Regions from separate parts of the Cronobacter sp. 153480017-3 genome, predicted to be linked through region 2. Evidence: predicted binding sites of a transcription regulator. Region 2 holds the regulator's gene; each other region holds the start of a gene.
What was found. The regulator PurR, encoded in region 2, represses purine synthesis genes. The targets are predictions, from matches to a motif close to CANGCAAACGTTTGCNTG.

Region 1 (4,200 bases), on a different contig from region 2:
AATCACTTTGCGGGATTTCAGCTCGCTAATCAGTTCGCGGTAGTCATGCACTTCACCGGTGGTGCCGACCTGCTGCAACAGCACGCCGAAGAGATCCTGATGATCGAGCGCTTTTGGCGCGTCATCGACGATCACTTCAAAGCCGAACGTTTCGGCGCGGGTGCGAACCACATCCAGCGTCTGCGGATGCACATCCGCCGCCACGAAGAAACGGTTGGCGTTTTTCAGTTTGCTGACGCGTTTGGCCATCGCCATGGCTTCCGCCGCCGCGGTGGCTTCATCGAGCAGCGAGGCGGAGGCGATATCAAGCCCCGTCAGATCCAGCGTCACCTGCTGGAAGTTCAAAAGCGCTTCCAGACGCCCCTGCGACACCTCCGGCTGATACGGCGTATAGGCCGTGTACCAGCCCGGATTCTCCAGCATATTGCGCAGAATAACCGGCGGCGTGTGGACTGCGGTGTAGCCCATGCCGATATAGTTTTTAAAGCGCTTGTTGCGCCCGGCGATGGCTTTGAGCTCCGCCAGCGCGGCGAATTCGGTGGCGGCATCGCCGACATCAGGCGGCGTCGCAAGCTGGATATCCGCAGGAACGATTTGCGAAATCAGCGCATCCAGCGAGTCCGCGCCAACGGTGCGCAGCATCTCCTGCTGCTGGTCAACACCCGGTCCGATATGGCGCTCGATAAAAGCGTCGCGATTTTCCAGGTGGCTCAGGGTCTGGGTCATGGGCGATATTTCCTGAAACGTGCAGTGAGGCAAATAAATGCGATGGTCAGTTGTGCTCCCGTCGGGAGCGGCGCAGGCGAAGCGCGCCCGCCCCTGATGTTACGCAGGGGCGAGGTCCGTGAATTACTCGTCTTCTAACAGCGCTTCATACGCGCTGGCATCCAGCAGCGCAGCCACTTCGGCCTCGTCGCTGGCTTTGATTTTGAAGATCCAGCCCTGGCCGTAAGGCTCGCTGTTAACCAGTTCCGGTGAATCGCTCAGCGCGTCGTTGACGGCCACGATCTCGCCGCTGACCGGCGCGTAGATGTCGGAGGCGGCTTTTACGGATTCCGCAACGGCGCAGTCATCGCCCGCGTTAACGGTCGTGCCGACGTCCGGCAGATCGACAAACACCATGTCGCCCAGCAGTTCCTGCGCGTGCTCGGTGATCCCGACGGTGTAAGTGCCGTCAGCTTCTTTACGCAGCCATTCGTGTTCTTTGCTGTATTTCAGTTCGTTTGGCACATTGCTCATTGCTTCTCTCCTGATAACAAAACTTACTGCGTGACCGGCTTACCGGCGCGCACGAAAATGGGTTTAGTGACTTTCACGGGCATTTCGCGGTTGCGGATCTGCACAATGGCAGTATCGCCGATACCCGCAGGAACGCGAGCCAGCGCAATGCTGTAGCCAAGCGTTGGCGAGAAGGTGCCGCTGGTAATGATGCCTTCGCGGGCGTTGCCCTGATCATCGGTAAAACGCACCGGCAGCTCGCCGCGCAGCACGCCTTTTTCTGTCATCACCAGACCAACCAGCTGTTCCGTGCCGTTCTCACGCTGGGCTTCCAGCGCGTCGCGACCAATAAACGCGCGGTCTTCCGGCTGCCAGGCGATCGTCCAGCCCATATTGGCGGTGAGCGGCGAAACGCCTTCGTCCATCTCCTGGCCGTAAAGGTTCATGCCCGCCTCAAGGCGCAGCGTATCGCGCGCGCCAAGCCCGCACGGTTTGACGCCCGCTTCCACAAGCTGGCTCCAGAAGCCGGCCGCTTTTTCATTCGGCATCGCGATTTCATAGCCCGCCTCGCCGGTGTAGCCGGTGGTGGCGATAAACAGGTCATCCGCCTGCACGCCGAAAAACGGCTTCATGCCTTCTGTGGCCTTACGCTGCGCGTCGGTAAAGAGCGTGGCGGCTTTCGCCTTCGCGTTCGGCCCCTGGACGGCGATAAGGGAGAGATCGTCGCGGACCGTGACGGACACGCTATACGGCTCGGCGTGCTCGTTAATCCAGGCGAGGTCTTTTTCACGGGTGGCGGAGTTCACGACCAGGCGGAAATAGTCTTCGGTCATGAAGTAGACAATCAGGTCGTCAATCACGCCGCCGGAGGCGTTAAGCATGGCGGTGTAGAGCGCTTTGCCCGGCTGGGTGAGTTTTGCCACATCGTTTGCCAGCAGGTAGCGGAGGAATTCGCGGGTACGCGCGCCGCGCAGGTCGACAATGGTCATATGGGAGACATCAAACATCCCCGCGTCGTTACGCACCGCATGGTGCTCATCAATCTGCGAGCCGTAATGCAGCGGCATCATCCAGCCGTGGAAATCCACCATGCGCGCGCCGCAGAGGTTGTGCTGTTCATACAACGGGGTTTGTTGAGCCATCTTTTCCTCATCCTGTCAGCCGGGTTGGTGTGGGTTTCAGACGGCGTAACGCGCTGAATGAAACCCGGCGCCGACGCCGATCCCGGCGGCGACGCAAACGTTATCTTGCGTCTGAACTTATCACCGAACGAGGGCGTAAACCATAAGCCAGGCTGTGTCATCAGATTAGCTTATGGCGCAAAATCCTTTTTCACCCTGTAGCATGAAACACTGCCTGAAAGGTTTCAGGTGATGCCAAAAAGCTAACGCTTTACCGCCTTTTCAAAATAACCGGGCAGAAAACGCTGTTTTTAAGGGAAAATAATGGAAAGAGAAAAATCCAGAGATTAAAAAAACTAATCCGAAAAAGAGAGTGAAATTAGAATATTTCAAACGGGGAGAGACTTCTCTTTCCGGGGGCCGGAAAGAGAAGTGTGACGCAGTTAACGCAACCACTCCGGCAGGTCATTAAGCCCCATCGCCTGACGAATCAGCTGCGGTTTAACGCCCGGCAATTTATCGGCAAGCGTTAAGCCCAGATCGCGCAGCAGCTTTTTCGCCGGGTTAGCACCAGAGAAAAGTTCGCGGAAACCCTGCATGCCCGCCAGCATCATCGCGGCGGCATGTTTACGGCTGCGCTCGTAGCGGCGCAGATAAAGGTGCTGACCGATATCTTTACCCTGCTGATGCAGACGGCGCAGTTCGCTTATCAGTTCGGCGGCATCCATAAAGCCGAGGTTAACGCCCTGCCCGGCCAGCGGATGGATGGTGTGCGCCGCGTCACCGACCAGCGCCAGACGGTGCGCGGCGAACTGGCGCGCGTAACGCCCGGTGAGCGGAAAGACCTGACGCTCGCTTTCAAGTGAGCATAAGCCGAGACGATTATCGAACGCCACGCAGAGCGCCTGATTAAATGTCGACACCGGTGCCTGCTGCATCCGGTCGGCTTCCTGAGGCGAAAGCGACCAGACGATGGAACACAGATGCGGGTCGCTTAGCGGCAAAAACGCCAGAATACCGTCGCCGTGGAACACCTGGCGCGCCACGCCGCCATGCGGCTCATCGGTGCGGATCGTGGCGACCAGCGCATGATGCTGATAATCCCAGGACGTCAGCGGAATTTCCGCTTTCGTGCGCAGCCAGGAGTTCGCGCCATCTGCGCCGATAACCAGACGCGCCGTCAGCATGTTGCCGTCTTCAAGCGTAAGGAAGGCTTCGTTTTCTCCCCACGCGACCTGCTGCAGCGTCGCGGGTGCCATCAGCGTCACCGATTTACACTGCTGCGCTTTTTGCCACAGCGCGTAGTGGATCGCCTGGTTTTCAATAATGTGCCCAAGATGGCTGAAGCCAAACGACGCGTCATCAAACGCGATGCGCCCGAAACTGTCTTTCTCCCAGACTTCCATGCCGTGATAGGCGGCGGCGCGCTGGCGAAGAATGGCGTCCCAGACATCAAGCTTTTTGAGCAACGCTTCGCTGGCGGCGTTAATCGCTGATACCCGCAGCGCGGGCGGTGCGCTCGCCTCCAGCGGTTCCGGCGCGCGCTGCTCCAGCACCGCGACACGAAGCCCGCTGCCTTCCAGCCCGCAGGCCACCGCCAGCCCGACCATGCCGCCGCCAACAATCGCTACATCTACACTTTGCACATTCGACTCCTTAGCGCGGCACCCAACCGAGGGTGCGTCTGGCCAGCGCGTCACGCGCCGGGGTAAATAGATCCATTGCCATCAGGCCAAGGTTGCGCCCAACGACCAGCGGCGACCAGCGGTTGGCGAAAAGCTGTACCAGTCCGTCGGTCACGCCGATGGTTGCGGCTTTATCCTGCTCGCGGCGCTGTTGATACGCGCCAAGCACCGGATAC
Region 2 (4,200 bases):
GCGGGCAGGTACATGTCGGTCGCCAGAAAACCGAGCACGCTCAGCCCGGCCAGCCAGCAAAGAAATCCTTTATCAGGTCGCATCACATTAACTCACTTCTTATTACGCGAAAGAGCCAGGAGTGTACGGAGTGCAATTCCGCTTGTGAAACGCTAATATTTGCCCATTCCATTCAAAAAATTTGCAGGCAGATAATGTGGTCTGAATATTCCCTGGAAGTGGTGGACGCCGTGGCGCGCACCGGCAGCTTTACCGCAGCCGCCGCAGAACTGCACCGCGTGCCTTCTGCCGTCAGCTATACGGTACGTCAGCTTGAGGAGTGGCTTGCGGTATCGCTCTTCGAGCGCCGCCATCGCGATGTGGTTCTGACGCCTGCAGGAGCCTGGTTTCTGCGCGAAGGGCGTTCTGTCATCAAAAAAATGATGATCACCCGTCAGCAGTGCCAGCAGATCGCCAACGGCTGGCGCGGGCAACTTTCCATCGCGGTGGATAATATCGTGCGCCCGGAACGCGTCCGGCGGCTGGTGCTTGATTTCTACCGGCACTTTTCCGATGTCGAGTTGCAGGTTTCACAGGAAGTCTTTAACGGCGTCTGGGACGCGCTGGCGGACGGGCGCGTGGAACTTGCCATCGGCGCCACACAGGCGATCCCGGTCGGCGGGCGCTTCGCGTTTCGTGATATGGGCATGCTGAGCTGGCGTTGCGTCGTGGCGCACCATCATCCGCTGGCACAGCTCGCGGGCGCGCTCAGCGACGACAGGCTGCGCGATTACCCCTCGCTGGTGCTGGAAGATACATCGCGATCGCTGCCCAAGCGCATTACCTGGCTTCTGGATAACCAGCGGCGCGTGGTGGTGCCGGACTGGCACTGCGCCGCCGATGCGCTCAGCGAGGGGCTCTGTATCGGCATGGTGCCGACGCATTTCGCGAAGCCATGGCTCGATAGCGGGGAGTGGCGCGCGTTGACGCTGGAAAACCCGTTCCCGGACGCCGCCTGCTGTCTGACGTGGCGGCAAAGCGACGCCTCGCCCGCGCTGCGCTGGCTGCTCGATTATCTGGGGGACAGTGAAACGCTGAACACGGAGTGGCTGCGGGAGCCGCAATAATACGGCTCCCGGAAGGATTAACGGCGATAGTCGCGGAACGGGCCGTCCGCCACCGAGCGGCGTTCGATCAGGCGCGGATGCACCTCGATGGTCTGCGACTCTTCGCGCTTATTCACGATGCGGTCGAGCAGCATATTGAACGCAGTCTGGCCGAGCGTCTCTTTTGGCTGATGGATAGTCGTCAGCGCCGGGCTAAAGAAACGCGCGTTGCGTACGTTGTCGTAGCCGATGATTGAAATATCCTGCGGCACGCGCAGGCCCATTTCATCGGCGGCGCAGATAGCGCCCATCGCCATGATATCGCCGCCGCAGAACACGGCAGTCGGGCGCTGCGGCTGCGAGAGGATCTGCTGCATGGCGCGGTAACCGGATTCCGGCTCGAAATCGCCCTGCACAATCCAGTTTTCCGGCACTTTAATGGCCGCTTCTTCCAGCGCTTTCATAAAGCCTGAGAAACGCCCGACGCCGGTGTTACGCTCAAGCTGCCCCGGAATCACGCCAATATCACGATGGCCGCGCTCGATAAGATAACGCCCGGCGAGGTAACCGCCCTGGAACGCGTTATCGATTACCGAGTCGGTAAAATCGGCTTTCGCTTCACCCCAGTCCATCACCACCATCGGGATATGACGGTACTCTTCAAGCGTGGAAAGCAGCGGCTGCGGGTATTCCGAGCACATCACCAGCAGGCCGTCGACGCGCTTTTGCGCCATCATAGACAGATACGCGCGCTGCTTTTCCAGATTGTTATGCGCGTTGCCCAAAATCAGCGTATAGCCTTTGGCGAAGCAGCTGTTTTCAACGGCTTCGATAATTTCCGCGAAATAGGGCGCTTCGCTACTGGTCGCCAGCAGCCCGATAGATTTGGTGTGATTCACCTTCAGGCTGCGCGCCACGGCGCTTGGCGAATAGTGTAATTCTTTGATAGCCGCCCAAACCGCATTGCGCGTCTCTTCCGCCACAAAACGGGTTTTGTTAATCACATGTGAGACTGTTGTTGTGGAAACGTTGGCTCGCTTCGCGACGTCTTTAATTGTTGCCATTAATAATCACTCCAGACCCCTGGCTGAGCCCTGCAAAATCACGGGTTAATCGTTTGCCTGTACACACCCCTGACTGCCGCGAGGGGAGTGCGGCATGCCGGGAAACGCGACATTTTTCGTGAGGAGGGGTCGATGGCCGGTACCGAATAAAGTAGCGACGAATTTTGGCTTATCTTTATCGAAAGGGGAAGAGGGAAAACGCATATCTGGTTAAATGTCGCAGGATTTTTCGGCCCGTTTATGCAAAAATGCGCACTACCTGTTTTTTATGGGGTCTTTAAGGAGAATACCATGAGTACCGATCTGAAATTTTCGCTGGTCACGACGCTGGTTGTACTGGGCCTGATTGTGGCGGGCGCATTTACCGCCATTCTGCATTAAGCGACAGGCGGGAGCGCACCTGTTCTCCCGCTTTCTTAAACTTTTCTTGCGTTTAAGCGCCGATTCCCCGCTGTTTTCTTTCTTTTTCCCGTTATTCCCTTTAGATTCGCTAATAACAATTAGCGCGTGTTCTTAACAGCTGCGCAATAATATTTTGCTGTTTTTGTCACTTATCTTTTCTGATTGAGAGTGTCATCCTTTTCTGCATCCTGCTGTAACGTCGGGCGTTCCCGGCGCTGTTGTACAATTTCTGGAGCAATGAATGAAAGTCAATTTTCCGTTACTGGCACTGGCTATCGGTGCTTTTGGCATTGGCACGACCGAGTTTTCCCCGATGGGGTTGTTGCCGGTCATAGCGAACGGCGTCAACGTCTCCATTCCGGCCGCCGGTATGCTGATTAGCGCCTACGCGGTCGGCGTGATGGTAGGCGCACCGCTGATGACGCTTTTACTGTCGCACCGCGCACGGCGTAGCGCGCTGATTTTTCTGATGGCGATTTTTACGCTCGGTAACGTGCTGTCAGCACTGGCACCGGATTATATGACGCTGATGGCCTCGCGTATTCTCACCAGCCTTAACCATGGGGCGTTCTTCGGCCTCGGCTCGGTGGTTGCGGCAAGCGTCGTGCCGAAGCATAAACAGGCGAGCGCCGTCGCGACGATGTTTATGGGCCTGACCATTGCCAATATCGGCGGCGTGCCGGCGGCCACCTGGCTTGGTGAAACCATCGGCTGGCGAATGTCGTTTCTGGCGACGGCCGGTCTTGGCGTGGTGGCGATGGCGAGCCTCTGGTTTTCCCTGCCAAAAGGCGGCAGCGGCGAGCGCCCTGATGTGAAAAGCGAACTGGCCGTGTTGATGCGCCCGCAGGTGGTGAGCGCGCTGTTGACAACCGTGCTCGGCGCGGGCGCGATGTTTACGCTCTATACCTATATCGCGCCGGTTCTGCACCACATCACTGATGCCAGCGCGGCGTTCGTCACCGCCATGCTGGTGCTGATTGGCGTCGGGTTTTCCATCGGCAACTATCTGGGTGGCCGCCTGGCGGACCGCTCGGTGAGCGGCACGCTGAAAGGCTTCCTGATGCTGCTTATCGTCATTATGGCGGCTATTCCGTGGCTTGCGAAAACGGAAATCGGCGCGGCGGTGAGCATGGTGGTATGGGGGGCTGCGACTTTCGCGGTAGTGCCGCCGCTGCAGATGCGCGTGATGCGTGTCGCCAGCGAAGCGCCGGGCCTGTCCTCATCTGTGAATATCGGGGCGTTTAATCTCGGTAACGCACTTGGCGCGGCGGCGGGCGGGGCCGTTATCCATGCGGGCTTCGGTTATAGCGTAGTGCCAGTGATGGGCGCGCTGATTGCCGCACTCGGCCTGCTGCTGGTGCTGATCTCCAGCCGTAGCGAGGCGCAAATGGCGTGCAGCGCTGAATAATGCATGCTGCCATATAAAAGAAAACGGAGAAGGGTGACCTTCTCCGTTTTTTTGTGAGGATAAATCGATTAACGAATAGTGCGCGGCGTCATCACCCGGCGCGCGCCGACATAGTGACGCTGCCAGTAATCTTCGCTCAGCGACGTTATCTGGATTTCCTGGCCGCTGCGCGGTGACTGAATAAATTTGCCGTTACCGACATAGACGCCGACGTGATCGGCGGTGCCACGGCCCTGAGTGC
Region 3 (4,200 bases), on a different contig from region 2:
GAAGTGCCTGACTTCCAATGTATAATGTAAGTAATCTGGCAGCAGATTAAGAAAATACACCGCCTTAAAGCATTAAGAGCAAGCGATTTTCCCGGAACGCTCTCTACCTTCTTGTATAAAGACGACACCCCGGGCAAGGCACTCTGAAGCAAGGGTTAAAGATTTCCGACTTACTGCTGAAGATAGTATTTCAGGGGCATTGTTGAGCCATAGATTCTAAGCATCATCTAAGGCGATTCGTCCCGTGGCCGTCTTATTACCAGAATTTAACACCCATACTTAAAAGAACGCGAATAATTTATGCAGACATCCGTATGACTGCAATGTATCGGCGACGTTAGCGTTGATGCCGTACAGCCTTAGAAGCCAGGTAAATACCCTAACATATTTACATGATTAAACATGACTTATTTTCAAAATGTTAAATTCAAAAGTTAAACATGGAGGATCTCACGCCTGACCGGCATTGAATTTCGAATATTTGAATACGTTTACCATCTGTATAAACAACTGTAAGGGAACAACATGAAAAAAAATTTTTTAAAATAACGCTTTCTGCTCTGCTGCTGGCAAGTACAGCTCATGCTATAGCAGAAACACAGGATCAATCCGCAACCCTCGCTGTCACAGGCAAAGTTAGTAATACTTCGGCAGCCTGCCAGGTGACTTTGTCAAAAAACGTTATCACTCTTAACTCAACATCCGGCAGCCTGATTGAACAAGGGCAAAATGCCACCGATCCCGCTCTCATCACCTTTTCAGTTAAGGGTTCGGCTGACTTTACGCAATGCAGTGAAGAAGTTTACAACGGAAAAGTTGCCGTTAAATTTACCGGCAGCTTTGACAATGCTGACGGTAATGTTTTTTCGAATACTGACACAAGTGGAAATGCCGCCTCTGGTGTAGGTATTGGTTTATTTAAGGGTGATAAAACGCCTATTGATGTACGTGAAACTTATACCATTGCGGATAAGACAAATGATTCCACCAACATCATTGGGATACAGTTAGTAAAACTGAAAGGCCAGACGGTTACTTCCGGCTCCGTCACAGGCAATATTACGTTCCAGATAGAGCGTCTTTAATCCATTTTTTACTGAAATACATATTTACCTATTGAGATTCATGTCAAGGAGAAAATCATGAAATTAAATAAAATCACAGGATTAATGATTACTGGCTTGCTCTTCGCAGGCGCGGCTCAGGCAAGTGTTTCGTCTGAGGATGTGCCCGCCTCACTGTTTGTCACCGGAAAACTCTCTTCTGTAAATCAAGGGTGCAGAGTTTCACTTTCTCAGGAGAGTGTTTCTTTTACGGTTGACGCGTCACAACTGGTATCGCAGGGAGATAACGCTACCGCTCCCCAGGCCATTTCCGTTTTTATCAATGGTGCTGATAAAGACGGGGCCTGCGCCGATGCCGTTTCAAACGGTCATATCGCGGTGAAATTTATGGGGCAAGCTGATAATGCTGAAGGCACAACTTTAGCAAATCAATATGCGTCCTCAGGGAACGCAGCCAGCGGTGTGGGCATTGGTTTTTTTGCAGAAGATGACACGCCTCTTGCTATTAATAATGACTTGTTAAAGGTCAGCAAAATCACTTTATCGCATTTAGGTAAAGTCAGCTTCGGCGTCCAGCCGGTTAAGCTGGCTAACCAAAATGTCACCGCTGGCGGTGTTTCAGGCGCAGTCACGGTACAGATCGAACGGCTTTAATTTTTTACCGCCTTTCCAGTGGAAAGGCGGTTTTTCCTGTTCGCCCTAAAACTCACTTCATTTTTTAATGCGTGTCAGCAGTAACGATGCGCAGACATTAACTTTGTTCGTGTCATGAATATCTGTCAGGCAGCACAGACTGATGGCGGTAAATCGCGTCGTGGATACGGATTTCCGTTTTTTTAGACGGGTATGCTCGCCGTTTGCAATCGTTTGCTTTTGTGATGCACTTCGCTAGAATGTCCGCTTTTCCACCGTGGGATTATGTCGATGTCCATTAACACCCCTGAGTCTGAAAACGCGCAATCGGTTGCGCCCGCGCGAAATAGCGAACTCATCTATCGCCTGGAAGACCGGCCGCCGCTGCCGCAAACGCTGTTTGCCGCCTGCCAGCATCTTCTGGCGATGTTCGTTGCGGTGATTACGCCTGCGCTGCTGATTTGTCAGGCTCTGGGGCTGCCCGCGCAGGACACCCAGCACATCATCAGCATGTCGCTGTTTGCCTCCGGTGTGGCATCGATTATCCAGATTAAAGCGTGGGGGCCGGTCGGCTCCGGGCTGCTTTCCATTCAGGGCACCAGCTTTAACTTTGTGGCACCGCTCATTATGGGCGGGACGGCGCTGAAGACCGGCGGCGCGGACGTGCCAACCATGATGGCCGCACTGTTCGGCACTCTGATGCTGGCAAGCTGCACCGAAATGGTCATCTCCCGCGTGCTGCACCTGGCGCGCCGCATTATCACGCCGCTGGTTTCTGGTGTGGTGGTGATGATTATCGGTCTGTCGCTGATTCAGGTCGGGCTGACGTCAATTGGCGGCGGCTATGCTGCGATGAGCGATCACACCTTCGGCGCGCCGAAAAACCTGCTGCTGGCAGGCGCGGTGCTGGCGGTGATCATTCTGCTTAACCGCCAGCGTAACCCGTACCTGCGCGTCGCGTCGCTGGTGATTGCAATGGCGGTGGGTTATCTGCTGGCCTGGGCGATGGACATGCTGCCGCAAAGCGTGGCACCTGCGCAGAGCGCGCTGATCATGATCCCCACCCCGCTGCATTACGGGCTTGGCATCGACTGGAACCTGCTGCTGCCGCTGATGCTGGTCTTTATGATCACGTCGCTTGAAACCATCGGCGATATCACCGCCACCTCTGACGTCTCCGAACAGCCCGTTTCCGGCCCGCTGTATATGAAGCGCCTGAAAGGCGGCGTGCTGGCGAACGGTCTGAACTCGTTTGTCTCCGCCGTGTTCAACACCTTCCCGAACTCCTGCTTCGGACAAAACAACGGCGTTATCCAGTTAACAGGCGTCGCCAGCCGCTATGTCGGCTTTGTGGTGGCGCTGATGCTGATTGTGCTCGGCCTGTTCCCGGCGGTCAGCGGTTTCGTTCAGCATATCCCTGAGCCGGTGCTGGGCGGCGCGACGATTGTGATGTTCGGCACCATTGCGGCGTCCGGCGTGCGTATCGTCTCCCGCGAGCCGTTAAACCGCCGCGCGATCATGATTATCGCGCTGTCGCTGGCGGTGGGCCTCGGCGTTTCTCAGCAGCCGCTGATCCTGCAGTTCGCGCCGGACTGGGTGAAAAACCTGCTCTCCTCCGGCATCGCCGCGGGCGGCATCACCGCCATTGTGCTGAATCTGATTTTCCCGCCGGAAAAACAGACTAACGACTGATCCCCTGCCGATGGCGGCGCCACGCCGCCATCGCTGACACCTCCGTTGACAATCCCCGCCTTGAGCAATTCGCCTGAATAGTGCATAAATCCATCATCGGAAGTTCACAGGATGGAAGACAATGAAATTTCTCGGAAAGCTCATCATTGCGCTGATCGCCGCCGTTCTGCTGATTCTGCTCGTGCTTTACGTGCTGTTGCAGACGCGTTGGGGCGCGGGCTGGCTCACCGGCTGGGTGAACCAGCACAGCGGCTATCACATCACCTTTGATGAAATGGACCACAGCTTTTCCGCGCCTTCGCATCTGGTGCTCAAAAATGTGACGTTCGGGCGCAACGGCCAGCCCGCCACGCTGGTGGCGCAAAAGGTCGATATCGGGCTGAGTAGCCGCCAGGTCACCGAGCCGATGCACGTCGATACCATTTTGCTCTACAAAGGCACGCTGAATTTATCCCCTTCCACCGCGCCGCTGCCGTTTCGTGCCGACCGCCTTCAGCTAAGCGATATGGCGTTTAACAGCCCGAAAACCGGCTGGGATCTCAGCGCGCAGCGCGTTAGCGGCGGTATCAGCCCGTGGCTGCCGGAGGCCGGGAAAATCCTCGGCAGCAAAGCGGACATCGCCCTGAGCGCAGGCTCGCTGACGCTAAATGGCATGCCCGCCAGCAATGTGCTGGTGCAGGGCGAAATTAACAATGACGAAGTGACTATCACCAATCTCGGTGCCGATATCGCCCGCGGCGCGCTTACCGGTAACGCGCGTCGGTTAGCGAACGGCGGCTGGGTGGTGGATAACCTGCGCTTAAGCGATATC

Region 1: a site for PurR is predicted at 2,451-2,468, ahead of gcvT (glycine cleavage system aminomethyltransferase GcvT). Genes of this name have one in related genera too.
Region 3: a site for PurR is predicted at 1,921-1,938, ahead of ACUW6V_RS12335 (nucleobase:cation symporter-2 family protein). Genes of this name have one in related genera too.

Annotation. Positions count from the first base shown of each region.
Region 1 covers NZ_JBSEYN010000003.1:240,635-244,834, forward strand. Annotated here, with positions in the region: gene gcvP (aminomethyl-transferring glycine dehydrogenase) at 1-726, opposite strand, end outside; gene gcvH (glycine cleavage system protein GcvH) at 850-1,239, opposite strand; gene gcvT (glycine cleavage system aminomethyltransferase GcvT) at 1,263-2,360, opposite strand; gene ubiI (FAD-dependent 2-octaprenylphenol hydroxylase) at 2,783-3,985, opposite strand; gene ubiH (2-octaprenyl-6-methoxyphenyl hydroxylase) at 3,996-4,200, opposite strand, start outside.
Region 2 covers NZ_JBSEYN010000014.1:34,418-38,617, forward strand. Annotated here, with positions in the region: gene punC (purine nucleoside transporter PunC) at 1-83, opposite strand, end outside; gene punR (DNA-binding transcriptional activator PunR) at 195-1,106, shown strand; gene purR (HTH-type transcriptional repressor PurR) at 1,124-2,149, opposite strand; gene cydH (cytochrome bd-I oxidase subunit CydH) at 2,441-2,530, shown strand; gene ACUW6V_RS20195 (MFS transporter) at 2,793-3,959, shown strand; gene ACUW6V_RS20200 (C40 family peptidase) at 4,028-4,200, opposite strand, start outside.
Region 3 covers NZ_JBSEYN010000004.1:332,787-336,986, forward strand. Annotated here, with positions in the region: gene ACUW6V_RS12325 (fimbrial protein) at 588-1,085, shown strand; gene ACUW6V_RS12330 (fimbrial protein) at 1,143-1,718, shown strand; gene ACUW6V_RS12335 (nucleobase:cation symporter-2 family protein) at 1,989-3,389, shown strand; gene ACUW6V_RS12340 (AsmA family protein) at 3,511-4,200, shown strand, end outside.